Regions from separate parts of the Streptomyces taklimakanensis genome, predicted to be linked through region 1. Evidence: predicted binding sites of a transcription regulator. Region 1 holds the regulator's gene; the other holds the start of a gene.
What was found. The regulator HspR, encoded in region 1, represses chaperone genes until heat shock. The targets are predictions, from matches to a motif close to TTGAGNNNNNNNNNCTCAA.

Region 1 (15,171 bases):
CTGTCCCTCGGCATCGAGACCAAGGGCGGCATCATGACCAAGCTGATCGAGCGCAACACCACGATCCCGACCAAGCGCTCGGAGATCTTCACCACGGCCGAGGACAACCAGCCCAGCGTGCAGATCCAGGTCTACCAGGGCGAGCGCGAGATCGCCGCGTACAACAAGAAGCTCGGCATGTTCGAGCTGACCGGTCTGCCCCCGGCGCCGCGCGGCGTCCCGCAGATCGAGGTCACCTTCGACATCGACGCCAACGGCATCATGCACGTCTCCGCCAAGGACCTCGGTACCGGCAAGGAGCAGCGCATGACCGTCACCGGCGGCTCCGCGCTGCCGAAGGACGACATCGAGCGCATGATGCGCGAGGCCGAGCAGTACGCGGAGGAGGACCACCGCCGCCGCGAGGCCGCCGAGACGCGCAACCAGGCCGAGCAGCTCGTCTACACCACCGAGAAGTTCCTCAAGGACAACGAGGAGAAGGTTCCCGGTGACGTGAAGAGCGAGGTCGAGTCCGCGGTGGCCGACCTGAAGGAGAAGCTCAAGGGCGAGGACACCGCCGCGATCCGCGAGGCGTCGGAGAAGGTCGCCTCCACCAGCCAGAAGCTGGGCCAGGCGCTCTACGCCGACGCCCAGGGGCAGCAGGCCGCGGGCGGGGCCGCCGGTGCCTCCGGGGCCAAGGCCGACGGCGAGGACGACGTGGTGGACGCCGAGATCGTCGACGACGACAAGTCGAACAAGGGTGATGCAGCGTGACGGAGGAGACCCCGGGTTTCGAGCAGGAGCCCGACGTCCCCACCGACTCCGCGGAGCACGGCGGACAGCAGGCCGAACAGCAGCAGTCCGGTGATGCCGCGCAGACCTCCGGACCCGCCGAGGAGGCGGGCCCGGAGGCCCCGGCCGGGGACGCCGAGCGGGCCGCGCTGACCGCGCAGCTCGACCAGGCGCGCAGCGCGCTGAACGAACGCACCCAGGACCTCCAGCGGCTCCAGGCGGAGTTCTCCAACTACCGCCGTCGGGTCGAGCGGGACCGGGCGGCGGTCAAGGAGGTCGCGATCGCCAACGTGCTGACCGAGCTGCTTCCGGTGCTCGACGACATCGGCCGCGCGCGGGACCACGGCGAGCTGGTCGGCGGCTTCAAGTCGGTGGCCGAGTCGCTGGAGACGGTCGTGGCGAAGATGGGTCTGCAGCAGTTCGGGAAGGAGGGCGAGCCCTTCGATCCGACGGTGCACGAGGCGCTGATGCACTCCTACTCGCCCGATGTCACCGAGACGACGTGCGTGCAGATCCTCCAGCCCGGGTATCGCATCGGCGAGCGCACGATCCGCCCCGCGCGGGTCGGGGTCGCCGAACCGCAGCCCGGTGCCCAGCCCGCCAAGGGCGACGGGGAACAGCAGGCGGAGACGGCAGCCGATGAGGAGAGCGGTGGCCCCGAGCAGGGCTGACGCGAGGGAAGACCGAGAGGAGGGACGCCGGGGATGAGTACGAAGGACTTCGTGGAGAAGGACTACTACAAGATCCTCGGCGTCCCGAAGGACGCCACCGAGGCGGAGATCAAGAAGGCGTACCGGAAGCTCGCCCGCGAGTACCACCCGGACGCCAACAAGGGCGACACCAAGGCCGAGGAGCGCTTCAAGGAGATCTCCGAGGCCGCCGACGTCCTCGGGGACCCCAAACGCCGCAAGGAGTACGACGAGGCGCGCGCCCTGTTCGGCGCCGGCGGTTTCCGCGCCGGTCCGTCGGGCGGCCCCGGCGGCTTCAACTTCGACCTGGGCGACCTCTTCGGAGGCGCCCAGGGCGGAGGCGGCGGCGGAGGAGGCGCGGGCGGCTTCGGCGGCGGCCTCGGCGACGTCTTCGGCGGCCTGTTCGGCGGCCGGGGCCCGGGCGCGCGCACCCAGCCGCGCCGGGGCCAGGACATCGAGTCCGAGGTGACGCTCAGCTTCACCGAGGCGGTGGACGGGGCCACGGTCCCGCTGCGGATGTCCAGCTCGGCGGCGTGCAAGGCCTGCTCGGGCACCGGCGACAAGAACGGCACCCCGCGGGTCTGCCCGACCTGCGTGGGCACCGGCCAGGTCAGCCGCGGCGGCGGGGGCGGCTTCTCGCTCACCGACCCGTGCGTGGACTGCAAGGGCCGGGGCCTGATCGCCGAGAACCCGTGCGACGTCTGCAAGGGCAGCGGTCGGGCGACGAGCTCCCGCACGATGCAGGTCCGCATCCCCGCGGGCGTCTCGGACGGGCAGCGGATCCGGCTGCGCGGCAAGGGCGCGCCGGGCGAGCGCGGCGGACCGAACGGAGACCTGTACGTGGTGGTCCATGTCGAACCGCACCCGGTCTTCGGCCGCAAGGGCGACAACCTGACCGTCACCGTGCCCGTCACCTTCCCGGAGGCGGCGCTCGGCGGCGAGATCAGGGTGCCCACGCTGGGCGGTCCGCCGGTCACTCTCAGGCTGCCGGCCGGTACTCCGAGCGGTCGGACGATGCGCGCCCGGGGCAAGGGAACGGTGCGCAAGGATGGCACTCGGGGCGACCTGTTGGTCACCATAGAGGTGACGGTCCCGAAGAAGCTGGGCGACAAGGCACGGGACCTGCTGGAGTCCTACCGTGAAGCGACCGCGGGAGAGGACCCGCGGGCGGCGCTGTTCGAGGCCGCGAAGGGAGAATGACCGATATGGACGGCTACGGCCGCGGACGACAGGGCCAGGGACGGGGGCGCGTCAACCCCTACGAGCTGACGGACGACTCACCCGTCTACGTCATCTCCGTGGCGGCGCAGCTCTCCGGGCTCCACCCACAGACGCTGCGGCAGTACGACCGGCTCGGTCTCGTCTCCCCCGATCGCACCGCCGGGCGCGGCCGGCGCTACTCGGCCCGTGACATCCAGATGCTGCGGCAGGTGCAGCGGCTGTCGCAGGACGAGGGCATCAACCTCGCGGGCATCAAGCGCATCATCGAGTTGGAGAACCAGGTCGCGGCCCTCCAGGCCAAGGTCGCCGAACTCCAGCAGGCGGTCGAGGGCGCGGCGGTGGCCATGCGCCAGCGCGAGGCGCAGGTGCACGCCTCCTACCGCCGTGACCTGGTGCCCTACCAGGACGTGCAGCAGTCCAGCGCGTTGGTGGTCTGGCGGCCGCAGCGCGGCGGGGACTGACGCGGACGGCGGTGGCCCGGTGCCCTCGGTGCCGGCGCGCGCTCGTTCCCGGGGCCCGGACGGCACGCCGTCCGGGCCCCGGCGCGTCCGGGGGTGACCGTGTGCGTCGGATGCCCGCCAGGCGCCCGCCGGCACCCACCGGCGGACGGTGCGGAGCGCGCCCGAACGCGCGCTCCGGTATGTGCGGGGCCGCCCGCTTCCACCCGGACGGAGCTCCGCCGCCACCCGCGTGGCGGTGTGCGGATGGCGTTCGGGCGCCGTCGGCGCGCAGCGTGTGGACATGGCCAAGATACGTGCTGTCATAGCCGGACTCGTCACCGTCGCGACCTCTGCCGCCCTCCTGGGCGTCGCTCCGCCGAACGCCTCCGCGGCCGGGCCGGCGCACGGCCCCGCGGCCCGGACCGCCTCCCTCGTGGGCCAGGGCGGCACCGTCCCCACGCGGGTGCGCGCGCCGTGGCCGGGCGGCACGGTGCGGACCGTCGGGAAGCTCGTCGGCAGCTACCCGGACGGTCAGTTGCTCGCCTGTTCCGGCGCCGTCGTGGACGCTCCCAACGGGAGCGTCGTCGTCACCGCCGCGCACTGCGTCCACAACCCCGGAGAACCCCGATGGGAACAGGCCTGGTTCGTGCCCGCCTACGACCGCAACGGCACCACGAACGCCGCCCGGGACGGCTGGCGCGTGACGTCGGCGCACCTGGAGCCCGCCTGGCGGCGCGGTCGGCTGCCCCAGGCCCTGCCGCACGACTACGCCTTCCTGACCGTCGAGCGCCGGGACGGGCGGACGCTCCAGGAGGTCGTCGGCGCCAACCGCGTCGCCTTCGAACCCGTCGACGCCTCCCGGCCGACCGTGGCCATGGGCTACCCGGCCGGCGAGCCGTACGACGGCGAGACCCTCGGCCACTGCTCCGGCGTCCCCTCGCTGCTGACCGAGCGCGACACCCAGCAGCCGAACGTGGGCGGTCTGCTGTTGGAGTCCTGCGACCTGACGCAGGGATCCAGCGGCGGCCCGTGGCTCCAGGACTACGACGTAAAGAGCCAGTCCGGCACGGTGGTGGCCGTGGTCTCCGTCGGCGACGACCGGGGCCGGGTGCTGGGCCGCCCCTTCCCGGAGACGGCGCGGAAGCTGCTGGAGGCGGCGGGACGCCGCTGACCGGCCGGCCCCGGACCCGTCTCCCCCGGACCGCCGCTCCGCCCGCTTGTGCGACCGGGCGGGGCGGCGCCGCGCCGTTCCGCCCCCGGCCGCACGGTCGGGGCGCTGCGGCCGGTCAGACGCCGCCCATCGCCCGGTCCACGGCGATCTCGATCACCACCCGCTCCGGGTTGGGCGACGGGACGCGGTGGTAGCGCTCGGCGTACCGGGCCTCGGCGTCCGCGACCGCCTCCGGGTCGGTGCGCACGGTCGCGGTGCCCTCCAGGGTGGCCCACCGCCCGCGGTCCACCTGGCAGACGGCGGCCCGGGCGCCGCCGGGCCGGTCCGCGGCGGCCGACACGTTGGCGACCTTGGTGCTGGAGCGGCGGGTGATGATCCGCGCCACCCCGGCCTCCGGGTCGTACGTCACCCCGACGGGCACCACGTGCGGCGTCCCGTCCGGGCGGAGCGTGGTGAGGGTGCACAGGTGACGTTCGCGCCAGAAGGCGAGGTAGGCGTCCTCCGGGCGACGGGGGTCCCGCCGACCGCGCCGTGGCGCGCCGTCCGGTGATTCGTCCGGCGTTCCGTCCTGGGGGGTGTGGGGCGCGTCCCGCCCGGTGTGCCGTGCCATGACCCGGAAACTATCCCGAGGTGCCTCCCGTTCCACCCTTGAGTGGAATAGACTCAACTTACTGCATGCTGTCATATGCAGAGTTGGCGACAGAGGAGGAGCAGGCACCCGTGGACGCCGAGCTGACGAACAGGAGCCGGGACGCGATCAGCGCGGCCGACAACCGCGCCCTCACCGGCGGGCACCCGAACATCACCCCGGCACACCTGCTGCTGGCCCTGCTGGAGGGCCGGGAGAACGAGAACATCCAGGATCTGCTCGCGGCCGTCGAGGCCGACCAGGCGGCCCTGCGCTCCGGCGTCGAGCGGCTGCTGGGTGAGCTGCCCAGCGTGCAGGGCTCCACCGTCGCCCGGCCGCAGCCCGACCGCGACCTGATGGCCGTCCTGGCCGACGCCTCTCGACGGGCCGGGGAGCTGGGCGACGTCTACGTCTCCACCGAGCACCTGCTCATCGGGCTCGCCGCCAAGGGCGGCCGGACGGGCACGCTGCTCGAACGGCAGGGCGCCACCGCCGCGGCGCTGCTGGACGCCTTCGAGAAGAGCCGCGGCGGCCGGCGCGTCACCACCGCCGACCCGGAGGGCACCTACAAGGCGCTGGAGAAGTTCGGAACCGACCTGACCGCCGCCGCGCGCGAGGGCCGGCTCGACCCGGTCATCGGCCGTGACCAGGAGATCCGCCGCGTGGTGCAGGTCCTCTCGCGGCGCACCAAGAACAACCCGGTGCTCATCGGCGAGCCCGGCGTCGGCAAGACCGCCGTCGTGGAGGGCCTGGCACAGCGCATGGTCAAGGGCGACGTCCCCGAGTCGCTGAGGAACAAGCGCCTGGTGGCCCTGGACCTGGGCGCGATGGTCGCCGGCGCCAAGTACCGGGGCGAGTTCGAGGAGCGGCTCAAGTCCGTCCTGGCGGAGATCAAGGACAGCGACGGCCGGATCGTCACCTTCATCGACGAGCTCCACACCGTGGTGGGCGCGGGAGCCGGCGGCGACTCGGCGATGGACGCGGGCAACATGCTCAAGCCGATGCTGGCCCGCGGTGAGCTGCGCATGGTCGGCGCGACCACGCTGGACGAGTACCGCGAGCGGATCGAGAAGGACCCGGCCCTGGAGCGCCGCTTCCAACAGGTGCTGGTCGCCGAGCCCACCGTCGAGGACACCATCGCCATCCTGCGCGGCCTCAAGGGCCGCTACGAGGCCCACCACAAGGTGCAGATCGCCGACGGGGCGCTGGTGGCCGCCGCCGCCCTCTCCGACCGCTACATCACCTCCCGCTTCCTGCCGGACAAGGCCATCGACCTCGTGGACGAGGCCGCCTCCCGGCTGCGCATGGAGATCGACTCCTCGCCCGTCGAGATCGACGAGCTCCAGCGCGCCGTGGACCGGCTGAAGATGGAGGAGCTGGCGCTGGCCGGCGAGAGCGACGCGGCCTCCCGCGAGCGGCTGGAGCGGCTCCGCCGGGAGCTGGCCGACCGGGAGGAGGAGCTGCGCGGCCTGACCGCCCGCTGGGAGAAGGAGAAGCAGGGCCTCAACCGCGTCGGCGAGCTGAAGGAGAAGCTGGACGAACTGCGCGGCCGGGCCGAGCGCGCCCAGCGCGACGGCGACTTCGAGACCGCCTCCAAGCTGCTGTACGGCGAGATTCCCACCCTGGAGCGCGAACTGGAGGAGGCCTCCGCGGCCGAGCAGGAGGCCGACCGCGACGACCGCGACACCATGGTCAAGGAGGAGGTCGGCTCGGACGACATCGCCGATGTCGTCGCCTCCTGGACGGGCATCCCCGCCGGCCGGCTGCTGGAGGGCGAGACGAAGAAGCTGCTGCGCATGGAGGAGGAGCTGGGCAGGCGGCTGATCGGGCAGACCGAGGCGGTGCGCGCCGTCTCCGACGCCGTGCGCCGCTCCCGCGCCGGGATCGCCGACCCCGACCGGCCCACCGGCTCGTTCATGTTCCTCGGCCCGACGGGCGTCGGGAAGACCGAGCTGGCCAAGGCGCTCGCCGACTTCCTCTTCGACGACGAGCGGGCCATGGTCCGCATCGACATGAGCGAGTACGGCGAGAAGCACTCGGTGGCCCGGCTCGTCGGCGCGCCCCCCGGCTACGTCGGCTACGAGGAGGGCGGTCAGCTCACCGAGGCGGTGCGGCGGCGCCCGTACAGCGTGGTGCTGCTGGACGAGGTGGAGAAGGCCCACCACGAGGTCTTCGACGTCCTGCTCCAGGTGCTCGACGACGGCCGGCTGACCGACGGGCAGGGGCGGACGGTGGACTTCCGCAACGCCATCCTCATCCTGACCTCCAACCTCGGCAGCCAGTACCTGATGGAGCCCACGGTCGACGAGGAGGAGAAGCGGGAGAAGGTCATGGCCACCGTCCGTGCCTCCTTCCGGCCCGAGTTCCTCAACCGACTGGACGACCTGGTGGTCTTCTCCGCGCTCAGCGGCGAGGAGCTGCGCCGCATCGCACGGCTCCAGATCGACGCCCTCGCCCGGCGCCTGGCCGAGCGCCGCCTCACCCTCGACGTCACCGACGCCGCCCTGGACTGGCTGGCGGTGGAGGGCAACGACCCGGCCTACGGCGCCCGGCCGCTGCGCCGCCTGGTGCAGACGGCGATCGGCGACCTGCTCGCCCGGAAGATCCTGGCGGGAGAGGTCCGCGACGGCGACACCGTCCGGGTGGACGTCGATCCGGAGAAGCCGGAGAAGGAGGGGCTGGCCGTCGAGCCGGTGCGCGACTGACGGCGGTCGGCCGGCGGCCGCCGGCCGACCCCGCCTCCGGGCCTCCGCGCCTCCCCCACACGCCGGCCGCGTCAGTCCGACGGCCGATGCGGAAGGCCCGGGCTTGCCATCACCGGGCCGGGGTGAGGGAGGATGGCAGGAATCGTATGAAGGGAAGTCCACGGTGAGCATCGACCCGTCCTCGATCCCGAGCTTCGGGGGCCAGGAGCCCGAGAAGCAGCAGCCGACGGGGCCCGCCGGGCCCATCGTCCCCGACCAGGACCTCGTCAAGCAGCTGCTCGACCAGATGGAGCTGAAGTACGTCGTCGACGACGAGGGTGACCTCGCGGCGCCGTGGGAGGAGTTCCGCACCTACTTCATGTTCCGGGGCGAGAAGGAGCAGCAGGTCTTCTCCGTCCGGACGTTCTACGACCGCCCGCACGCGATCGAGGACAAGACCCGCCTGCTGGAACTGATCGACGACTGGAACCGCCGCACGCTGTGGCCGAAGGTCTACAGCCACACGCACGACGACGGCACCGTCCGTCTCATCGGCGAGGCCCAGATGCTGATCGGCGTCGGCGTCTCCCTGGAGCACTTCGTCTCCAGCACGGTGAGCTGGGTGCGCGCCTCGGTCGAGTTCGACCGCTGGCTCGTCGAGCAGCTCGGCCTCGCCAAGGACGTCGACGGCGACGGTGACGGCGAGGGCTGACTCCTCCCGCTCCGCCCGTCCGAGGCCCCGCGCGGCCCCGGGCACGGGACCGGTTCCTCCGGCCCGTGTCCGGGGCCGCGGTGCGTCCGGGGCGGCGCGGTCCGGCGCCGCCCCGGGGGAGGGAGCCGCCCGGCGGTCGGTGGCCCGAGCGGCGCACCGGCCCGCCGGCCCCAAAGCCCGGCCCCCAAGCCCGGTCTCACAGCCGCCGCAGGCGCTCCACGGCCTCCCGCAGGACCTCCTCGCGCTTGCAGAACGCGAAGCGGACGAAGTGCGCGCCCTCCTCCGCGCGGTCGTAGAAGACCGCGTTGGGGACGGCGACGACGCCGCAGCGCTCGGGGAGCGCGCGGCAGAAGGCGACGCCGTCCTTCTCGCCCAGCGGGCGGATGTCGGTGGTGACGAAGTAGGTGCCGGCCGGGCGGTAGACGGTGAGGCCCACCGCCCGCAGGCCGTCGACCAGCAGGTCCCGCTTGGCGCGCAGGTCCTCGCGCAGCGTCGTGTAGTAGTCGTCCGGCAGGGCGAGGGCCTCGGCGACCGCGTACTGGAAGGGGCCCGCCGAGACGTACGTCAGGTACTGCTTGGCCGACCGCACCGCCGCCACCAGCTCCGGCGTGCCCGTCACCCAGCCGACCTTCCAGCCGGTGAACGAGAACGTCTTGCCGGCGGAGGAGATCGTCACCGTCCGCTCGCGCATCCCGGGCAGGGAGGCGATGGGGACGTGCTCGCCGTCGAAGACCAGGTGCTCGTAGACCTCGTCGGTGACGACCAGCAGATCGCGCTCGACGGCCAGCTCGGCGATCGCGGTCAGCTCCTCGCGGCCGAGGACGGTGCCGGTGGGGTTGTGCGGGGTGTTGAGCAGGAGCAGCCGGGTGCGGGGCGTGACGGCGGCGCGCAGCTCGTCCGGGTCCAGGCGGTAGGCGGGCGCGGGGTCGGTGGTGGGGCGCAGGGTGACGGGGACGCGGACGCCGCCGGCCAGGGCGACGCAGGCGGCGTAGGAGTCGTAGTACGGCTCCAGGGCGATCACCTCGTCGCCGGGCTCCACCAGGGCCAGCAGGGCGGCGGCGATGGCCTCGGTGGCGCCGGCGGTGACCAGGACCTCGGTCTCCGGGTCGTACTCCAGGCCGTGGAAGCGGCGCTGGTGCCCGGCGACGGCGGCGCGCAGCTCCCGGATGCCGGGGCCGGGCGGGTACTGGTTGCCGCGGCCGTCGCGCAGCGCCCGTACGGCGGCCTCCCGCACGGACTCGGGGCCGTCGGTGTCGGGGAAGCCCTGGCCGAGGTTGATCGAGCCGGTCGCCACCGCCAGCGCCGACATCTCGGCGAAGACGGTGGTGCCGAACTCGGCGAGGCGGCGGTTGAGCAGGGGGCGTCCGGTGGCGGTCATGGCGGCCATCCTCCGCCGGGAGCGGGGGGTTCCTCAACCTCGCCGCGGACGGTCGTGGACCATGGAGGGTGCCCGCCCGGGCGGAGGAAGCGGGCGGGCCGGTGAGCGCGAGGGCGCTGGGCGCGGAGAGGGGGGAGCGACGTGGAGTTCCTCGTCGTCTGTCTGGTGGGGCTGTTGGTGCTCGTGGTGGTCGTCGTGGTGCGGGGGAGCCGGGGCTCGGGCCGCCGCGCCGGCGGTTCGGGCGGCTCGTCCGACGGCGGCAGTGGCGGCAGCGGCGGCTGGTGGGGCGATGGCGGTTCCTCGGACGGCGGTTCCTCGGACGGCGGTTCGTGCGGGGGCGGAGGCGGCGACTGAGGTTCGTCCGCGGCCGGGATCCGGCCGGCCTTCCGGGCCGGCCCCGCTGTTCGACCGGTCCCGGTGCCCAACCTCTGGAGTTCCTCAACTCGGCTTTGGCGCCGGTCGCGAAGGGGGATCGTGCCGTCAGGCCCCAGACGGGGAACACGGACGAGGGAGGGGCATCATGGCGGGTTTCATCGTCTTCTGGTCGGTTCTGATTCCGGTGGCCGTGCTCATGGCGGTGGTCCGGTCCGCGGGGGGCCGGTCCGCGAAGGGCCGGCGCCGTGGTGGCGGGGCCTCGGGCGCGTCGGGTGGCGGCGGGGGGTTCGCCTTCTTCGACGGTGGCTCCTCGGACGGTGGTTCGTCCGGCGGCGGTTTCTCGTGCGGCGGGGGTGGCGGGGGCGGCGGATGCGGCGGTGGTTCCTGAAGTCGTTCACCCGTACGGCGGTTGCGTCATCGTGAGGGGAACATATGAGCTGACAGGTCCCCTCTGGTATGGAAAAACGACGAAGGTGGGTGAAAAGCCTGTAGGCCCCGCGTGTTCCGTGGTTCGGTGACTGATGTACCCGGATCCACGTGGGCACGAGCCGGCGACAGACACCCCCTCCGCTCCCAGACGGGGTGCCTCGGTCCGGGGGTGTGCCGGCCGCCCTCACTGCGTTGCGGAGCCGATCCATGCTCACCACTCTGAACACCTCGTACACCGATACCCGCGCCGGTGACCTCGCCTGGGCGCTCGGACTCGAGCCCATGCCCGCCCTGGCGAAGCTGGACCTCGCACTGCCGGGCATCCGGATCCAGTTGCGGCTGCTCGGCGCCTCGCACCAGGTGCTGCTCGACGAGGAGGGCGGGCCTTCCTGTTCCGAGACCGTGGCGTGCATTCCCGGCAGCAGGACGCCCCTGCCGCTGGGGGTCTCCAAGCGGATCGACGACTGGGAGTACGCGTTCGCGGCACGCGTCGAGAAGCTCTCCGGCGGTTCGTTCGCGGGGCGCGCCCAGGAGTTGCTCGCGCTCGTCGCGGACCACCCGCACGGACTGGCCGGAACCTTCCCGGGCAGCCCGTACGCCTTCACCGCCCTGCTGGTCCAGCGCCTCGGCGGCCAGGTGCACTGGCGGAGCTGGCACGCGTACCCGCAGGAGAGACGGATCGTCGTGACGCACACGAGAGTCGACGCGCGGGTTCGGGAGCCGGAGCTCGCGGGGGTGTGAGACCGGCCCCGCACCGCGCGGGACGCGTACTCCGCCCCGGACGCGAACGTCGCGTGCGGGGCGGCGGACGTGTGTGTGCGCCCCGCGCGGTGCGGACCTCGCGCGTCGCCCGCCCGTGTGTGCGAGGCATTGCACCCATGTGGGTGACAAGTCCGGCGTTTGGGGTCACGTACCGTTCCCGGCATGATCGAAACGCCCGCTTCCGTACCGGCGGGGCCACCCGGCCCGGCGCCGGGGCACGAGGCGGTGCCGGAACACGCTTCGGAGCAGGCACGGGCACCGGCACCGGTGCCGCGGCAGGAACAGGCTCGGCTGCCCGTGCCGGCCGGGGTCGGCCGGTTCCTCGTCCTGGTCGCGGTCTTCCTCTGCGCCGCCTGCGGCCTGGTCTACGAGCTCGAACTCGTGGCGCTCGGCTCGTACCTGGCCGGCGACTCCGTCACCCGCACCTCCGTGGTGCTGTCGGTGATGGTCTTCGCCATGGGGCTGGGATCGCTGCTCGCCAAACGACTGCGCACCCGCGCGGCGGTCGGGTTCGGGATCGTCGAGGCGCTGCTGGCCCTCTTCGGCGGCTGCTCGGCGATGGTCCTGTACGCGTACTTCGCCTGGGTCGGCGGCTCCCAGGTGGTGCTGATCGGCTTCTCCCTGGTCATCGGGGTGCTCATCGGTGCCGAGATGCCGCTGCTGATGGTCCTCATCCAGCGCGTCAGGGCACAGGACGCGGGCGGCGCGGTGGCGGACCTGTTCGCCGCCGACTACGTCGGAGCCCTCGTCGGCGGCCTCGCCTTCCCCTTCCTGCTCCTGCCGCTGCTGGGGCAGCTCTCGGGCGCCCTGGCGGTCGGCACGGTGAACGCCGCAGCGGGCGGCGCGCTGGTGCTGTGGCTGTTCGGAGGGGACCTCTCCCGGCGCTCACGCCGTCTGCTGGTGCTCGTCAACGCGGTGGTGATGGCCCTGCTGCTCACCTGTGCCGTCGTCGTCGACTCCTTCGAGCGGGCCGCGCGCCAGGCGGTGTACGACGGTGAGGTGCGGGCGGTGGTGACGACCGCCGTCCACGAGATCGCGCTCGCCGAGGGCGGCTCCCACACCGGCGGCGCCGGCGGGGGAGGCGACTTCGGACTGTTCCTGGACGGCCGGTTGCGGGTGTGCGGCAGGAACGAGCGCCTCTACCACGAGGCGCTGGTCCACCCCGCGATGGCGGAAGGACCGCGCGGCAGGGTGCTGGTCCTGGGCGGCGGCGACGGCTTCGCGCTGCGCGAGGTGCTGCGCCACCCGGAGGTCGGATCGGTCACCGTGGTGGAGCCCGATCCGGGCCTGGTCGAACTGGCCCGCACCGATCCGGTGCTCAGCCGCGCCACCGAGCGCGCGCTGGACGATCCACGGGTGCGGGTCGAGACCGGTGACGCCTTCGACTGGTTGCGCTCCTGGCCGGGCTCGGACCGGCCGCCCTACGACGTGATCGTCTCCGACCTGCCGGACTCCGGCGACTCGGCCAACAGCCGGCTGTACTCACGGGAGTTCTTCGGCATGGCCGCGCGTGCGCTCGCCGAGCGGGGACGGCTGGTGGTGCACGCGGGTCCGGCCGGGGAACGGCCGCGCACGTACTGGACGGTGGAGACCACCGTGCGGGCGGCGGGGCTGCGCACCGCGCCCTACACGGTGCGGGGACGGCTGTCCGACGCCCCGGAGCGGCCGGACGACTGGGGGTTCGTCCTGGCCGCCCACGGCACCGCGCCCCGCCTCGGTCTGGATCCGAACGGCCCCGCCCGCCACGCCTTCGCCCCCGAGGAGCTGCGGCGTTCGGCGGCACGGGCGCGCCGGGACCGGATCACCGGCCTGCCCGTCTCCACCCTGTTGCACCCCCGCTACCGGAATTGAGACGACGGGAGCCGGTGGACCACGGGTGCCGGACCGCGACGTGCCGATGTCCGCGCGGCCGGGTACGCGCGGAGGAGGTACTGGGTAGGCTCCGCCCCATGGAGCATGAGGTGTACGTCCCGTTCGCCGCCAGAGCCGTACGGGCGGCGCTCGCAGATCCGGAGCGCGTCGCGCGCTGTGTGCCGGGGCTCCAGCCCGAGGAGCGGCCGGAGCCCGAGGAGCCCGAGGGGAAGGCGACACCGTCCGGGAGCGTCGTGGCGCTCCGGGGGCGGCTGCGGGTACGGATCGGCGGCTCCAGCATCACCTACTGGGGTGCTCTCCACCTGTCCCCGCGGGCGCGCGGCGCGGGCGACGGCGCGGCCGACGACGGCCCGGAGGAGGAGTACGTCGTCCGCGGCGAGGGTGCCGAGTCACGGGGCGACGGTTCGGTGGAGCTGACCATGACGGTGGTGCCCCGTCCGGCGGACGACGGTGCGGGCACCACCCTCGTGTGCACCGCCGAGCTGCGCGGCGGCGGACGGATCACCGAGTTCGAGGAGAAACAGCGGCTCACCGCGGGCCGCCGCCTGTTGGACCGGTTCGGGGGCGAGTTGGCGGCGAGCATGGCGGCCGATCCGGTCGGCCCGGCGGACTCGGGCGGCACGATCGCCGCGCCCGGCGGGATCGGCGAACCCGACGACAACGAGCCCGTCATCCCCGGCATCCCCGCGCCCGAGACCCCCGCCTCGGCGGAGGCCAGGGACAACAGGGCCGCCGAAGGGGAGGCCGAGGAGTCCGGGGTGCCGCAGGAGCGGGCGCGGGACGTCTCGGACGTGGAGGTGCCGCCCTCGTCCCTGGAGCCGGAGAGCGACGAGGCGCCCGGCGGGGACCTCGGGGGCGCCCGGGGCGACACCGGCGAGGAGGGCGAGGCGACCTTCGGGCGCGGGGAGTTCACCGCCGGGTTCGACGGGCTGGGCGGTGATCCGGCCGGCGGCCTGGACGGTGATCTGGGCGGCGATCTGGACGATGATCTGGGCGGCGATCTGGACGGTGATCTGGACGGCGTGCTGGGCGAGGAGCCGGTGGAGCCCGTCGAGGCCGAGGCGGCCCACGCCCGCCGGACGATGATCGGGCGCAGCGCCGAGGAGGTGGACCACGCCCCACCGCGCGGCCGCTACGCCCCCGTGCCTCCGCCCGCCGGCGACGACTCCGCCGCGGCCGTACTGCGCTGGGCCGCTCCGGCCGCCGCGCTGGTGCTGGCATCGGCCGTCGTCGTGGGCCGCGTGCTGCGCCGCCGCCGCTGACGGCTTCCGCCCGCCGCCGCTGACGGCTTCCGCCCGCCGCCCCTGTCGAGACCTCCGCCGACGCCCCCTGCCGACGGCTCCGCCGCCCACACGGCCGTCGATCACCGGGTCCACCGCGCCCGACGCGGTTAAGGTCGTGGACGTGACTGTCCAAGAGGCCCATGACACAGAGAGCGAAGTGCGGCTGCGGGCCGGCGACGCCGAGGTGACCATCGATCCCCGCAACGGCTGCCGGCTCTCCTCGCTGCGCATCGGCGGTACGGAGGTGCTGCGACAGGGCGAGCGGTACGGCTCGTTCGTGATGGTTCCCTGGTGCGGCAGGACCCGTCAGGGGCGCTTCCTCAACGGCGGCGAGCGCTATCAGCTCCCCGTGACCGCCGGGGAGCACGCCATCCACGGCACCGTCCGCGATGTCCCCTGGCGGATGGTCCGCGGGGACGAGCGGACCGCGGCCTTCTACCGTGACCTCACCGACCCGTGGCCCTGGTCCGGTCGGGTGACCCAGGTGGTGGAGCTGGCCGAGGACGGCAGCGGCCTCACCCTCACCCTGGGGGTGGAGACCGTCGAGGACTCCTTCCCGGCCCAGGCCGGCTGGCACCCCTGGTTCCTGCGCAACCTGGGGCGCGGCGGAGGGGACGTCGAGCTGGACTTCTCCCCCGCCTGGCAGGAGGAGCGCGGCGCGGACCACCTTCCCACCGGCCGCCGTGTGGAGCCCCGCCCCGGCCCCTGGGACGACTGCTTCGGGATGCCGGACGGGGTGGACGTGACGTTGACCTG
Region 2 (15,171 bases), 1.3 Mb from region 1:
ACCCCTCATGACCGCACGCACCACCCGCCCCCTGCCTCCGGTGGACGGCTCCCCGAGGCCCTCCGCCCGTCGGCGCCTGGCCGCGGTAGGAGCGCTCGCGGTGGCCGGCTCCCTCCTGCTGACCGCCTGCGGCGACCAGACCGACGGCGGCGGCGAGGAGGGCGGCGGCGACACCAAGGCCAAGGAGTCCGCCGCCCCGCTGTTCGACAAGCTCCCCCAGAGGATCCAGGACGCGGGCGTCATCAAGGTCGGCTCGGACATCGCCTACGCGCCGGTCGAGTTCTACGACGAGAACGACGAGATCGCCGGCATCGACCCCGACCTGGCCGAGGCCCTGGAGAAGCAGCTCGGCGTCGAATTCGAGTTCGGCAACGGCACCTTCGACGGACTGATCACGGGCCTGAACTCCGGCCGCCACGACATCATCATGTCGGCGATGACCGACACCAAGCAGCGCCAGGAGGGCCTGGACGACAAGGGCGAGAAGGTCGGCGAGGGCGTCGACTTCGTCGACTACTTCCGGGCCGGCTCCTCGATCCTGGTCAAGAAGGGGAACCCGGAGGGCATCAAGTCCCTGGAGGACCTCTGCGGCGAGACCGTCGCGCTCCAGCGGGGCACGGCGAACGAGGAGCTCGCCGAGGCGCAGAGCGAGAAGTGCGACAAGCCGATCGAGATCCTCGCCTTCGACAAGGACACCGAGGCGCTGCTCCAGGTCAAGCAGGGCCGTGCGGTCGCCGACATCAACGACTACCCGGTCGCCGCCTACAACGCCAAGACCTCCGGCGGCGGCAACGACTTCGAGGTCGTCGGCGACCAGATCGACGCCGCCCCCTACGGCATCGCCGTCGGCAAGGAGGACACCCAGCTGCGCGACGCCATCAAGGCAGCCGTCGACGCCATCATCGACAACGGCGAGTACCAGAAGGTGCTGGAGAAGTGGGAGGTCACCAACGCGGCGGTCGAGGAGGCCACCATCAACGGCGGCAAGTGAGCCGTACCGGACCCACAGCTCCACAGCAAAGGTAACTCTCCGTGTCCGAACCCGAAGACAAGACCCCGACCCCGGCGGTCCCCCTCACCAAGGACGATGCCGGGGCGGACGGAGCGGGACCGGTGGCCAAGAGCTCCCCGCTCCCGCCCGAGGCCGTCAAGGCCATCCCGGTACGCCACTACGGCCGCTGGATAAGCGCCGCGATCGTGCTCGTCCTGTTCGGCATGGTGGTGGCGGCCTTCGTCAACGCCGACATCACCTGGCCGACGGTGGGCCGCTACCTCAACCACGAGACGATCCTCACCGGTGCGATCAACACCTTGTGGATCACCCTGCTCGCCATGCTCCTGGGCGTGGTGCTCGGCACGGTCCTCGCGGTGATGCGGCTCTCGAAGAACCCGGTGATGTCGTCCGTCGCCTGGGGCTACATCTGGGTCTTCCGCGGCACTCCCGTCCTGGTGCAGCTGCTGATCTGGTACAACCTGGCGGTGGTCTTCCCGATCCTGGACCTCGGCTTCTACCGCGACGAGATGAACGACGTGATGACGCCGTTCCTCGCCGCGCTGCTGGGCCTGGGCCTGAACGAGGCCGCCTACATGGCCGAGATCAGCCGAGCGGGCATCCAGTCGGTGGACGAGGGACAGACCGAGGCGGCCCACGCGCTCGGCATGACCGGTGCCCGCACCATGCGCCGCATCGTGCTGCCGCAGGCCATGCGGGTCATCATCCCGCCGACCGGCAACGAGTTCGTCAACATGCTCAAGACCTCGTCGCTGGCCTACGCCATCCAGTACAGCGAACTGCTGTTCTCCGCCACCAGGATCTCCTCGCGCAACCTGGAGGCGATGGAGCTGCTGCTGGTGGCGACCATCTGGTACCTGCTGCTCACCACGGTCTTCAGCGTCTGCCAGTACTACCTGGAGCGCCACTTCCAGCGGGGGGCCGCCCGCGAACTGCCGCCCACCCCGTGGCAGCGGGTGAGGAAGAGCCTCACCTCGTTCCGCACGCCGAGCCAGGTGGGAGGGAAGACGGTATGACCACCTCGAAGGAGACCGCCGCGACGGTCCCGATGGTGAAGGCCGAGGGGGTCCACAAGTCCTTCGGTCACGCCCACATCCTCAAGGGCATCGACCTGGAGGTCGCCCCGGGCGAGGTGTTCTGCCTGGTCGGCCCGTCCGGCTCCGGCAAGTCCACCTTCCTGCGCTGCATCAACCACCTGGAGAAGATCAGTGCCGGGCGGCTGTCGGTCGACGGACGCCTCGTCGGCTACCGGCAGAAGGGCGACAAGCTCTACGAGCTCAAGGAGCGCGAGGTCGCCGCCCAGCGCCGCGACATCGGCATGGTCTTCCAGCGCTTCAACCTCTTCCCGCACATGACGGCGGTGGAGAACGTCATGGAGGCGCCGATCCAGGTCAAGGGCGAGTCCAAGGCGGAGGCCCGGGAGCGGGCCATGAAGCTGCTGGAGCGCGTCGGGCTCGGCAACCGGACCGACAACTACCCCTCCCAGCTCTCCGGCGGCCAGCAGCAGCGCGTGGCCATCGCCCGCGCGCTGGCCATGGAGCCCAAGCTGATGCTCTTCGACGAGCCCACCTCGGCGCTCGACCCGGAGCTGGTCGGCGAGGTGCTGGACGTCATGCGCGGTCTCGCCGAGGACGGCATGACGATGATCGTCGTCACCCACGAGATGGGCTTCGCCCGGGAGGTCGGCGACTCGCTGGTCTTCATGGACGACGGTGTGGTCGTCGAGTCCGGCCACCCGCGGGACGTGCTGACCGACCCGCAGCACGAGCGGACGAAGGCGTTCTTGTCCAAGGTGCTCTGAGAGGCCCGCGACCGTCCACGGGGGCGGTGGGACGTCCCGAGGGGGAGGACCCACCGCCCCCGTCCCGCGGTGCCGTCGTCTGCCGTCACCTGCCGCCGGCGTGCCAGTCGGCGGCGCGTGTCACACCGTCGTACGGTTCCGCCGCGTCACCGCTCGTCCTAGGGTCGGATCATGTTTGCTGCCTATGCCGCGCGTATCGACCGTGATCAGCCGCTGAACGGACTCGAGCTGGGCGAACGTCCGGAGCCGGACGTTCCAGTGGGGTGGACGACCGTCGACGTCAAGGCGGCCTCCCTCAACCACCACGACCTGTGGTCCCTGCGCGGGGTCGGCCTGGGCGAGGACTCCCTGCCGATGATCCTCGGCTGTGACGCGGCCGGGGTGGACGCCGACGGCAACGAGGTCGTGCTGCACTCGGTGATCGGCGCGACCGGACACGGCGTCGGACCGCGCGAGAGGCCCTCGATCCTCACCGAGAAGTACCAGGGCACGTTCGCCGAGCGGGTCGCCGTGCCGCAGTGGAACGTCCTGCCCAAACCGAGGGAACTCTCCTTCGAGGAGGCCGCCTGCCTGCCGACGGCATGGCTGACCGCCTACCGGATGCTGTTCACGGGCGCCGGGGTGCGCCCCGGCGACTCGGTGCTGGTGCAGGGCGCGGGCGGCGGCGTCGCCACCGCCGCCATCGTGCTCGGGGCCGCGGCGGGCCTGCGGATTTTCGCCACCAGCCGCGACGAGACCAAGCGCAGGCGGGCCGAGGAACTGGGCGCCGAGGCCGCGTTCGAGAGCGGCGCGCGACTGCCGCACCGGGTGGACGCGGTGATCGAGACGGTGGGCGCCGCCACCTGGTCCCACTCGGTGAAGTCGCTCAAGCCCGGCGGCACCCTCGTCATCTCGGGCGCCACCAGCGGACCGAACCCGCCCGCCACCGAGCTGAACCGCATCTTCTTCCTGGAGCTGAAGGTGGTGGGTTCCACGATGGGCTCCAAGGAGGAGCTGACCTCGCTGCTGAGCTTCTGCGCGGCCAAGGGCGTCCGGCCGGTGATCGACTCCGTGTTGCCGCTGGACCGGGCCCGCGAGGGCTTCGAGAAGATGGCGAGCGGCGACCTCTTCGGAAAGGTCGTCCTGACCGTCTGACGGCTCGGCGGTCCGGTGCCCCCGGCCCCGCGACGACCGCGGGGCCGGGGCCGGGAGGGCCCTTTCGGGCCGCTACTCCTCCGTCCGGGAGCGCAGCATCGTGACCAGGTGGGTCGCCGCCGCGGCCAGGTGGTGGCGGGCCTCCCGCAGCTCCTCCTCGCCGACCCCGTGGTCGCGGGCGGCGTCGCGCACGTCGTCGCGGAAGCCGTCCAGCAGCCGCTCCAGATCGCGCAGCGGATCGCCGGACGGCTCGGCGGGCTCCTCGGCCCAGCCCGGCACCGGCCCCTCGGGCCGCGCGTACGGCGGTCGGGGCGCGGCGCGGTCGGCGTCCCGCCCCGGGCCGCTCGCGCCCTCCCCGCCGCCCGGAGTCCCCGAGCCGCCGCGGCCGGCCGGCTCACCCAGCCCGCCGAGCGCACCCAGATGCCTGCTCAGCTCCGACATGCCCGCGCGCACCGCGCCCTGCCAGTCGCCCTGCCGGGCCCGTGACTGCACCTGCTCCTGGACCTGCCGGGCGATGCGCTGCGCCTCCTGCCGAGCCTCGTCCCGGGCCCGGCGGGCCTGGTGCGCCTGGAGCCGGGCCTGCTGTGCCTCCTGCCGCGCGCGGCGGGCCTGCTCCCTCCACTGCTCCCCGGCGCGGCGCAGCTCCTCCTTGGCGGCCCGCACGGCCTCCTTGTCCGCCCAGGGGCCCTGGAAGGCGGCCTCCCAGCCGGAGAAGGGGTCGCCGTCCCCGGTGCCGCGGTTCCGTCGGGCCTCCTCGCGCACCTCGCGGCGTAGGTCGCCGGCGGCGCCGCTGACGTCCTCACGGATGTCGGCGGCCAGGGCCGCCAGCGACTCGTGGATCTCCCGTTCCAACTCCGTCAGCTCCTCGTGCCGGTCGGTCAGCTCCTCGCGTCCGGCGTCGGTGAGCGAGTAGACCTTGCGGCCGCCCTCGGTGGTGTGGCGGACCAGCCCCTCGGCCTCCAGCTTGGCCAGCCGGGGGTAGACCGTGCCGGCGGAGGGCGCGTACAGCCCCTGGAAGCGCTCCTCCAGCAGCCGGATCACCTCGTAGCCGTGGCGGGGCGCCTCGGAGAGCAGTTTCAACAGGTACAGGCGCAGTCGGCCGTGGGCGAAGACGGGAGGCATGTCACACGTCCTTGTGAAGGGAGGGGGGCGTCGTCGGAACCGTGGTGTCGCCGTCGCCACCGGTACCGCCGGCGCCCGGGGAGCCGGGAGGCCCGTCGTGGGGATCGTCCGCCGGGGGACGGCGCAGCAGGGCGATCGAGCCGGAGACGGTGACCGCTCGCAGCCGCCCGCTGCCCGCGCCGAGGGTGCCGGTGATCCGCTTGGTGCCCCACTGCCCGGTCACCCGCAGGTCGTCGAAGGCGCAGGAGACGGCGCCACCGGCGGTGTTCGCCTCGACCACGGTGTCGGACGGCTGGGGCAGCCGGATGGCGATCTCGCCCGAGACGGAGCCGAGGCGGATGTCCGGGGCTCGATCCCCCCGCGGCTTCCCCCGCGCCGGAGCGAGGTCGAGCACCATGGCGCCGTTGACCGTGTCGGCCCGTACCGACGCGCCGCCGTCGACGACCGTCAGATCGCCGGAGACGGAGCCGAACCGCAGGTCGCCCGTGACACCCTGCGCCTCCACGGCCCCGGAGACCGTCTCGGCCCGCACCGGGCCCGCCAGCCCCGCCAGGGTGACACCGCCGGAGACCCCCCGCACATGGGTGCGCCCCTCGACGCCGGTGACGACCGCGTCGGCCCCCACCACACCGACCTCGACCCGTTCCACCCGGGCGGGCACGGCGACCGACACGTCGGCGGTGCGCTGCCACCCCGTGCGGTCGAGCAGGCCGAGGAAGTCCTTCCAGGGCAGGTCGTCGTAGGCGACGGTGAGGACGCCGTCCTCCAGGGTGACGATCAGCGGGGGGCCGCTCAGGGCGCCGACCTCCAGCCGGACGCCGGGCGCGTCGCTCCCGACGACGTTCACCGTGCCGTCCACGACGCGTACGCGCAGCGTGTGGACCTCCTCGTCCAGGTCGAGCCTGCGCGGCTCGTCGACGGACCACTGGGACCGATGTGACACGGCGGCCTCCCCTGCCTCGACACACGACGACATATCGTGTCTCTGTCCCAACACGATATATCGCGGTGGCCGCACGTCAAGAAGGCGCGGCTCGGCAACTCCGGACGGGGTGGGGAGGGAGACGGGAACGGGGGAGGCCGCCGCCGGTCACTCGTCCTCGTCGTCCAGGCGTGCCAGCCAGGTCGCGAGCCGCTCGACGGGCACCTCGAAGTCCGGGTTGAGGTCGACGAACGTCCTCAGCTGTTCGGCGAGCCACTCGAAGGTGATCTCCTCCTCGCCGCGCCGCTGCGCCAGTTCCTCGATGCCGCGGTCGGTGAAGTACATGCGTGCTCCCGTTCGATGGTCGGGGGTCGGGGGTCGGGGGTCGGTGGACGGTTCGGGCGGTGTCACGGGCGTGGGGCCCGTACCGTCGCACGACGGTACGGGCCCCACGGAGCCCACGGCCGCCGACCGCCCGGGCGGGGCGTGGCGGCGCGGCCGGTCAGAGGTCGAAGACCTCGTTGATCAGCTGCTGCTGCTCGGCCTGGTGGCGCTTGGCCGACCCGACCGCCGGCGACGAGGACGACGGACGCGACACACGGCGCAGCCGGTCCGCGTTCGGAGCCGTCCCCGAGCCGATGAACAGGTCGAGGTGGTCCACCAGGTTGAGCGCGATGAACGGCCAGGCACCCTGGTTGGCCGGCTCCTCCTGGGCCCAGACGATCGTCTCCGCGGCGCTGTAGCGGGCCATCTCCGCCTGGATCTCCTGGCTGGGCAGCGGGTACAGCCGCTCCAGCCGGATGATCGCGGTGTCGGTCACGCCCCGCTTGCTCCGCTCCGCGGCCAGGTCGTAGTAGACCTTGCCGGAGCAGAAGACGACCTTGCGGACCTGGGCCGGATCCACCGAGGCGTCACCGATGACGGGTCGGAAACCGCCGGAGGTGAACTCCGCGGCCTTGGAGGTCGCCGCCTTGAGCCGGAGCATCGACTTCGGGGTGAAGACGACCAGCGGCTTGTGGTGCGGGTTGTGGACCTGCCAGCGCAGCAGGTGGAAGTAGTTCGACGGCAGGGTCGGCATCGCGACCGTCATGCTGTTCTGCGCGCACAGTTGGAGGAAGCGCTCGATCCGGGCCGAGGAGTGGTCCGGGCCCTGGCCCTCGTAGCCGTGCGGCAGCAGCAGCGTGACGCCGGAGGTCTGGCCCCACTTCTGCTCGGCCGAGGAGATGAACTCGTCCACCACCGTCTGCGCGCCGTTGACGAAGTCGCCGAACTGCGCCTCCCACATCACCAGCGCCTCGGGACGGGCCAGGGAGTAGCCGTACTCGAAGCCCATCGCCGCGTACTCGCTCAGCAGCGAGTCGTAGACGTTGAAGCGAGCCTGGTCCTCGGAGAGGTACAGCAGCGGGGTGTAGTCCTCGCCGGTGTTCTGGTCGATGAGGACCGCGTGGCGCTGGCCGAAGGTGCCGCGGCGCGAGTCCTGGCCGGCCAGTCGGACGGGGACGCCCTCCATCAGCAGCGAGCCGATGGCCAGCGTCTCGCCCATGCCCCAGTCGATCCTGTCCTCCTCCACCATCGCCGCGCGGCGCTGGAGCTGCGGCAGCAGCCTGGGGTGGACGGTGATCCGCTCGGGCAGGTTGACCTGGGAGGCCGCGATCCGCTTGACGACCTCCTGGCTGACACCGGTCTCCACCGAGACCGGGAACTCCGCCCGCGGCGGCTCGGACTCGGTCGGAGCCGGGGTGTTGGCGGCCTCCCGGACCTCGGTGAAGACCTTCTCCAACTGCCCCTGGAAGTCCTGGAGGGCCTGCTCGGCCTCCTCCAGCGTGATGTCGCCCCGGCCGATCAGCGACTCGGTGTAGAGCTTGCGCACCGAGCGCTTCTTGTCGATCAGGTCGTACATCAGCGGCTGGGTGAAGGACGGGTTGTCGGTCTCGTTGTGCCCGCGGCGGCGGTAGCAGATGAGGTCGATCACCACGTCCTTGTTGAACGCCTGGCGGAACTCGAAGGCCAGCCGCGCCACGCGGACGCAGGCCTCCGGGTCGTCGCCGTTGACGTGGAAGACCGGCGCCTCGATCATCCGCGCCACGTCGGTGGCGTACATCGAGGAGCGCGCCGACTCCGGCGGGGCGGTGAAACCGACCTGGTTGTTGATGACCACGTGCACGGTGCCGCCGGTGCGGTAGCCGCGCAGCTGCGACATGTTGAGCGTCTCGGCCACCACGCCCTGGCCCGCGAAGGCCGCGTCGCCGTGGAGCTGGACCGGCAGGACGGTGAAGTCGGTGCCGCCCTTGCCGATGATGTCCTGCTTGGCGCGGGCCACCCCTTCCACGACCGGGTCCACGGCCTCCAGGTGGGAGGGGTTGGCGGTGAGCGAGACCTTGATCTTCTCGCCGTCCAGGCCGGTGAAGGTGCCCTCGGCGCCCAGGTGGTACTTCACGTCGCCGGAGCCGTGCATCGACTTCGGGTCGAGGTTGCCCTCGAACTCGCGGAAGATCTGGGCGTAGGACTTGCCGACGATGTTGGCCAGCACGTTCAGGCGGCCGCGGTGGGCCATGCCGATGACGACCTCGTCCAGCCGCGCCTCGGCGGCGGCGTCGAGCACGGCGTCCAGCAACGGGATGACGGACTCGCCGCCCTCCAGCGAGAACCGCTTCTGGCCGACGTACTTGGTCTGCAGGAAGACCTCGAACGCCTCGGCCGCGTTGAGCCGGCGCAGGATGCGCAGCTGCTCGTCACGGGCCGGCGAGGCGTGCGGGCGCTCGACACGGTCCTGGATCCACTTGCGCTGCTTGGGGTCCTGGATGTGCATGTACTCGATGCCGGTGGTGCGGCAGTACGAGTCGCGCAGCACGCCCAGGATGTCGCGCAGCTTCATCACCGACTTGCCGGCGAAGCCCCCGACGGCGAACTCCCGCTCCAGGTCCCACAGGGTGAGCCCGTGCTCGGTGATGTCCAGGTCGGGGTGCTTGCGCTGCTTGTACTCCAACGGGTCGGTGTCGGCCATGACGTGGCCCCGGACCCGGTAGGAGTGGATCAGGTCGAAGACGCGCGCGGCCTTGGTGACGTCGTCGTCGTGGCTGACGTCGATGTCGCGGAGCCAGCGGACCGGCTCGTAGGGGATCCGCAGCGCCTCGAAGATCTCGTCGTAGAAGTTGTCCTCGCCCAGCAGCAGCTGGTGCATGATCCGCAGGAACTCGCCGGAGGCGGCCCCCTGGATCACGCGGTGGTCGTAGGTGCTGGTGAGCGTCATGACCTTGGAGACGCCCAGCTTGTTCAGGGTGTCCTGCGAGGTGCCCTGGAACTCCGCCGGGTACTCCATCGCGCCGACGCCGAGGATGAGGCCCTGGCCGGGCATCAGGCGCGGCACCGAGTGGACGGTGCCGATGCCGCCGGGGTTGGTCAGCGACGCGGTGACCCCGGTGAAGTCCTCCATCGTCAGCTTGTTGTTCCGGGCGCGACGGACGATGTCCTCGTACGCCTGCCAGAACTCGAAGAAGGTGAGCGTCTCGGCCTTCTTGATGCCGGCCACGACGAGCTGGCGCTCACCGCCCGGCTTCACCAGGTCGATGGCCAGGCCCAGGTTGACGTGGTCGGGCTTGACCAGCGTCGGCTTGCCGTCCCTCTCGGTGTAGGAGTGGTTCATCGACGGCATCGCCTTGAGCGCCTTGACCATGGCGTAGCCGATCAGGTGCGTGAAGGACACCTTGCCGCCGCGGGCGCGCTTGAGGTGGTTGTTGATGACGATGCGGTTGTCGACGAGCAGCTTCACCGGGATCGCGCGCACCGAGGTGGCGGTGGGCAGCTCCAGCGAGGCGTTCATGTTCCGGGCGACCGCGGCGGACGGACCGCGCAGCGGCACGTACTCGGGCCCGGTGCTCTCGGTCTTCGCCGGCTCGGCCTGGGCGGCCGGCTTCGGCTTCTCGGCCGCGGATCCGGCGGGTTCGGCCTGGGCGGCCGGCTTCGGCTTCCCGGGCGCGGGGGCCTCGGGCTTCGTCGGGGCCGGCGCGCTCTGGGCCGCGGCCTCGCCCTCGGCGGGAGCCTGCGCCCGCGGCGGGGTCTGGGGCCGGGTCTCGCTCCGGGGCCGGGCCTGGGGCTCCGCGGGCTTCGACGTGGTGGGGGCCGCGGCTCCTCCGGCGGCCTGTCCCGGCTTGTAGTCGGCGAAGAAGTCCCACCAGGCCCGATCCACGGAGTTCGGGTCCTGGAGGTACTGCTGGTAGATCTCGTCGACGAGCCACTCGTTGGCACCGAACCCGGCGGCGGGACTCTTCCCCTGCCCGTCCTGGTCGGTCGTGGGGGACCCTCCCGGCCGGAGGCTGGAGGAGCTCGAAGTCTTGGGGGCCTGTGGCGACACGGCGGCAACCGCCCTCTTCCGCTTACCTGTGTGGGTGGACAGCAGAAATAAAGGCTACGCTCCCCGGCCCGTTCGGTGCAGTCGGCATGGTGTTTGCGTCGCCTAAGTCACATTCGACAGTGCGTTTCGGCGCTTTCTTTGGCGGGAAACACACCTGGTTTGACGGAATCCGGCATGAACGGACCCAGGGAGCGGGCCGGTGCCTCGCTCCCTCACGTCCCGACACCTCGAACCCTACGTCAACCCCACTGCGGAGGGATCGCCGGGAAGGGTGACGAGGATTCGGCAGCCACGCGGGGATTCGGCCACCCGGATCCGGCCGCCGTGCAGATCCACCGCCCAGCGCGCGATGGCCAGCCCCAGCCCCGTGCCGCCGTCGCCGTTCTCGGCCGAGGCGGACCGGCCGAAGCGCTCGAAGACCCGGTCCCGGTCCGCCTCGGGGATCCCCGGCCCCTCGTCCAGCACCTCCAGCGCCAGGCTCAGCGGTGCCCGCCCGGCCCGCGCGCGCACCGTCACCCGACCGTGGGGCGGGCTGTGCTTGACGGCGTTGTCGATCAGGTTGGCGACCACCTGGTGCAGCCGCTCGGTGTCGGCGTACGCGGTCAGGTCCGAGGGGGAGACGTCCAGGTGGAGGTGGACGTCGGTACGGGCGTGGCCCTGGCCCTTGGTCATGTTGGCCTCCTTGAGCACCCCCGCCAGGTACGGCCAGACGTCGAAGCGTCGGGCGTGCAGCGGCACCACGCCGTTGTCGAGCCGGGACAGGTCCAGGAGGTGCTCCACGAGGCGCCCCAGGCGCTCGGTCTGCTCCAACGCGATCTCCATCGTCGCCGGGTCGTCCCTGGAGACCCCGTCGACGACGTTCTCCAGCACCGCGCGCAGCGCCGCGATCGGAGTGCGCAGCTCGTGGGAGACGTTGGCGACCAGCTCCTTGCGGTGCCGGTCGGCGGCCTCCAGGTCGGCGGCCATGCGGTTGAAGGTCGCCGCCAGCTCGCCCAGCTCGTCCTTGCGGTCGACGTGGACCCGGCGGCTGTAGTCACCGCGCGCCATCGAGCGCGCCGCGTCCGCCATCTCGTCCAGCGGCGCCGCCAGGCCGTGGGCCACGAACTGGGTGACCAGCAGCGAGGCGATCACCGCGAGCAGGGCGATGACCCGCATCTCGATCGCCGAGTGGAACGCCACGAGGGTCAGCAGCGTGGTGATGGCCACGGTGGCGATGACCAGCGCGCCCAGCGCGGCCTTGACGGAACGGTTCGGGTCCACGGGCCGCAGGCCCTCCCAGGCGCGGACGCACAGGGACCGCGCCCGGCCCACCACGCCCCTCAGGCCCATTCGGAGGCGGGCGCGGGCGTCTCCAGGGCGTAGCCCACGCCGTGGACCGTGCGTATCCGCTCGGCGCCGATCTTCCGGCGCAGCGCCTTGATGTGGCTGTCGACCGTCCGCGTCCCCGAGGCGTCCGCCCAGTCCCAGACCTCGGCCAGCAACTGTTCGCGCGAGAGGACCGCGCGGGGGGAGTTGGCCAGACAGACCAGCAGGTCGAACTCGGTCGGGGTGAGGTGGACGTCCTTCCCGGAGACCCGCACCCGGCGCTGCGCGTGGTCGATCTCCAACTCGCCCAGCCGCAGCGTGCCCGCGCGTGGCGTGGTGGCGGCGAGCGTGGCCCGTTCCACGCGGCGCAGCAGCACGTGGACGCGGGCGACCAGCTCGCGCATGGAGAACGGCTTGGTCATGTAGTCGTCCGCGCCGACGCCGAGCCCGACCAGCATGTCCGTCTCGTCGTCGCGGGCGGTGAGCATCAACACCGGGACCGGTCGCTGGGCCTGCACCCGGCGGCACACCTCCAGACCGTCGAAGCCCGGCAGCATCACGTCCAGGACCAGCAGGTCGGGCTGCCACACCTCGAAGGCCTCCACCGCCGCCGGACCGTCACCGGCGGTACGGACCTGGAAGCCCTCGGCGCGCAGTCTCGCGGCGATCGCCTCGGTGATCGTCGGGTCGTCCTCCACGATCAGCACCCGGCGCTGGGCGCCCGGGGTGGCCGCGGCGGCGCCGCTGTGGGACTGCGTCGTGTTCCTGTGGTGGTCCATACGTCTCTGCCCTGCCGCTCGGTTTCCTTGCAGCAGCGTAGAGGCCGCCTCCGTGGGATGCTACGCCGGTCGGGTGGCGAGGTGGACCACGTCCGGGACGCCTCGGACGACCGGTACCTCTTCGGTGCGCACTCGCACGAAACCGGCATCGCGGAGGGAATCCTCGAAGTCCGGGGAGGGCCGCGCGGACCACACGGCGAGCACTCCGCCGGGGGTGAGCCGACGGGCGCAGCCGGCCAGACCGGCGGGGGAGTAGAGGGAGCCGTTGTCCTCGGTGACCGTCCAGTCGGGGCCGTTGTCGATGTCCAGGCACAGGGCGTCGTACGGCTCGCCGCCCGCGGTCAGGTGGGTCGGGAGGTCGGCCTGGACGATCCGTACGCGCGGATCGGCCGCGGCGCCCCGCGACACCTCACCGAGCGGACCGTCGCGGTGCCAGTCGATCACGGCCTCCTCCCGCTCGACGACCGTGATGCGGCTCCAGCGGGGCTCGGCCACCGCCTCGGCGAGCGAGAAGCCGACCCCCAGGCCGCCGATCAGCACGGTGGGGTCCGGGCGGGCCCCCGAGGCGTCCAGCTCCGCCAGCGCGGCCCGCACCAGCAACCGCTCGGAGCGACCGTCGGAGGTGTCCATCAGGAAACAGCCGTTGGCGATGATCTGGAGCAGCTCGCCGTGCCGCCGCAGGACGACCTCGCCGTGGGGTCCGTCGCGGCGGTCCAGGACGACGGGCGGCTCGTCGTCGGGCCGGCGCGGGGTGGACGGCGGGGCGGACGGCGGGGTGGAGAGCGCGGACGGCGTCGGACGTGGCGGGGACTGCATGCGGGCCATCCTGCCGTCGCCGACGGGAGGGCGGGGGGTGCGCCCGGCCCCCGGAGGGCGGTCGATCGCTCAGAGCGAACGCGGGTGGGGGAACACACGGCGCGGCCGGGGCATTGTCATGACATTGAGTCCTCCTAACTCAACTTGCCTGCCGAGGGAGAGATCATGGCTCTGTCGCCCGCAACGCTCACCCTGCCCGTGGTGCCGCTCGACGACGAGGTGGTGCTGCCCGGGATGGTGGTGCCCCTGGACCTGTCGGACGCCGAGGTGCGGGCCGCGGTGGAGGCCGCCCAGTCCGCCGCCGGGAGAGCCGGCGGTGACGACGGCAGCGGCGGTGACGGGGAGCGGAAGGGGGAGAAGGCCCCCAAGCCCCGGGTGCTGCTCGTGCCGCGGGTGGAGGGCACCTACGCCGCCGTCGGCGTGCTCGGCCGGGTGGAGCAGGTCGGACGGTTGGCCGACGGCGACCCCGGCGCGCTGATCCGCGGCGTGAGCCGGGTGCGGATCGGTGCCGGCACCACCGGCCCCGGTGCCGCCCTGTGGGTGGAGGGCACCGAGGTGGAGGAGTCCGCCCCCGACCCCCTGCCCGGCGCGGTCACCGAGCTGATCAGGGAGTACAAGGCCCTGGCCACCAGTTGGCTGCGGGAGCGCGGTGCCTGGCAGGTCGTCGACCGCATCCAGCAGATCGACGACCCCGGGCAGCTCGCCGACAACTCCGGCTACAGCCCCTTCCTGGGGGTCGAACAGCGCGTGAGGCTGCTGGAGACCGCCGACCCGGTCGAGCGGCTGAAGCTGGCCACCACCTGGCTGCGCGAGCACCTGGCCGAGCGGGACGTCGCCGAGGCCATCGCCAAGGACGTCCAGGAGGGCGTGGACCGGCAGCAGCGCGAGTTCCTGCTCCGCCGCCAGTTGGAGGCCGTCCGCAAGGAACTGGCCGAACTGGGCGGCGAGGTCGGCGAGAGCGACGACTACCGAGCCCGGGTCGAGGCCGCCGACCTGCCCCCGACGGTCCGCGAGGCCGCCCTGAAGGAGGCCGACCGGCTGGAGCGCGCCCCCGAGCAGAGCCCCGAGAGCGGCTGGATCCGCACCTGGCTGGACACCGTCCTGGAGATGCCGTGGAACGAGCGGACCGAGGACGCGTACGACATCGCCGGCGCCCGCGCCGTCCTGGACGCCGACCACGCCGGGCTGGACGACGTCAAGGAACGCATCACCGAGTACCTGGCCGTGCGCAAGCGCCGCGCCGAACGCGGCCTGGGCGTGGTGGGCGGACGTCGGGGCGGCGCCGTGCTGGCCCTGGTGGGGCCGCCCGGCGTCGGCAAGACCTCGCTGGGCGAGTCCGTGGCCCGGGCGATGGGGCGGCGGTTCGTCCGGGTGGCGCTCGGCGGCGTCCGTGACGAGGCCGAGATCCGCGGCCACCGCCGCACCTACGTCGGCGCCATGCCGGGCCGGATCGTGCGGGCGGTGAAGGAGGCCGGCTCGATGAACCCGGTCGTGCTGCTCGACGAGATCGACAAGGTGGGCAGCGATTTCCGGGGCGACCCGGCCGCGGCCCTGCTGGAGGTGCTGGACCCCGCGCAGAACCACACCTTCCGCGACCACTACCTGGAGGTCGAGCTCGACCTGTCCGACGTGGTGTTCCTGGCCACCGCCAACGTGCTGGAGGCGATCCCGCAGCCGCTGCTGGACCGCATGGAGCTGGTGCGGCTGGACGGCTACACCGAGGACGAGAAGGTCGTCATCGCCCGCGACCACCTGGTGCCCCGCCAGTTGGAGCGCGCCGGCCTGGAGGCGGGCGAGGTGGTCGTCGAGGAGGACGCGTTGCGGAAGCTGGCCGGGGAGTACACCCGCGAGGCGGGGGTGCGCGACCTGGAGCGCTCCGTCGCCCGGCTGCTGCGCAAAATCGCCGCGCGGCACGAGCTGGGGGAGCGG

Region 2: lon (endopeptidase La) is a predicted target of HspR. The motif match lies at 13,367-13,385, and genes of this name have one in related genera.

Annotation. Positions count from the first base shown of each region.
Region 1 covers NZ_WIXO01000001.1:2,779,855-2,795,025, reverse strand. The annotation lists gene dnaK (molecular chaperone DnaK) at 1-753, shown strand, start outside; gene grpE (nucleotide exchange factor GrpE) at 750-1,442, shown strand; gene dnaJ (molecular chaperone DnaJ) at 1,476-2,660, shown strand; gene F0L17_RS12145 (heat shock protein transcriptional repressor HspR) at 2,666-3,142, shown strand; gene F0L17_RS12140 (trypsin-like serine peptidase) at 3,423-4,292, shown strand; gene F0L17_RS12135 (pyridoxamine 5'-phosphate oxidase family protein) at 4,408-4,902, opposite strand; gene clpB (ATP-dependent chaperone ClpB) at 5,013-7,625, shown strand; gene F0L17_RS12125 (YbjN domain-containing protein) at 7,789-8,316, shown strand; gene F0L17_RS12120 (pyridoxal phosphate-dependent aminotransferase) at 8,513-9,694, opposite strand; gene F0L17_RS12115 (hypothetical protein) at 9,836-10,048, shown strand; gene F0L17_RS12110 (DUF2617 family protein) at 10,706-11,239, shown strand; gene F0L17_RS12105 (polyamine aminopropyltransferase) at 11,423-13,111, shown strand; gene F0L17_RS12100 (SRPBCC family protein) at 13,210-14,394, shown strand; gene F0L17_RS12095 (aldose epimerase family protein) at 14,537-15,171, shown strand, end outside.
Region 2 covers NZ_WIXO01000001.1:4,030,028-4,045,198, forward strand. The annotation lists gene F0L17_RS17945 (ABC transporter substrate-binding protein) at 8-991, shown strand; gene F0L17_RS17950 (amino acid ABC transporter permease) at 1,033-2,028, shown strand; gene F0L17_RS17955 (amino acid ABC transporter ATP-binding protein) at 2,025-2,813, shown strand; gene F0L17_RS17960 (zinc-binding dehydrogenase) at 2,985-3,947, shown strand; gene F0L17_RS17965 (helix-turn-helix transcriptional regulator) at 4,020-5,069, opposite strand; gene F0L17_RS17970 (DUF4097 family beta strand repeat-containing protein) at 5,071-6,012, opposite strand; gene F0L17_RS27080 (DUF6104 family protein) at 6,160-6,336, opposite strand; gene F0L17_RS17975 (multifunctional oxoglutarate decarboxylase/oxoglutarate dehydrogenase thiamine pyrophosphate-binding subunit/dihydrolipoyllysine-residue succinyltransferase subunit) at 6,494-10,342, opposite strand; gene F0L17_RS17980 (sensor histidine kinase) at 10,577-11,671, opposite strand; gene F0L17_RS17985 (response regulator transcription factor) at 11,662-12,426, opposite strand; gene F0L17_RS17990 (spermidine synthase family protein) at 12,487-13,242, opposite strand; gene lon (endopeptidase La) at 13,408-15,171, shown strand, end outside.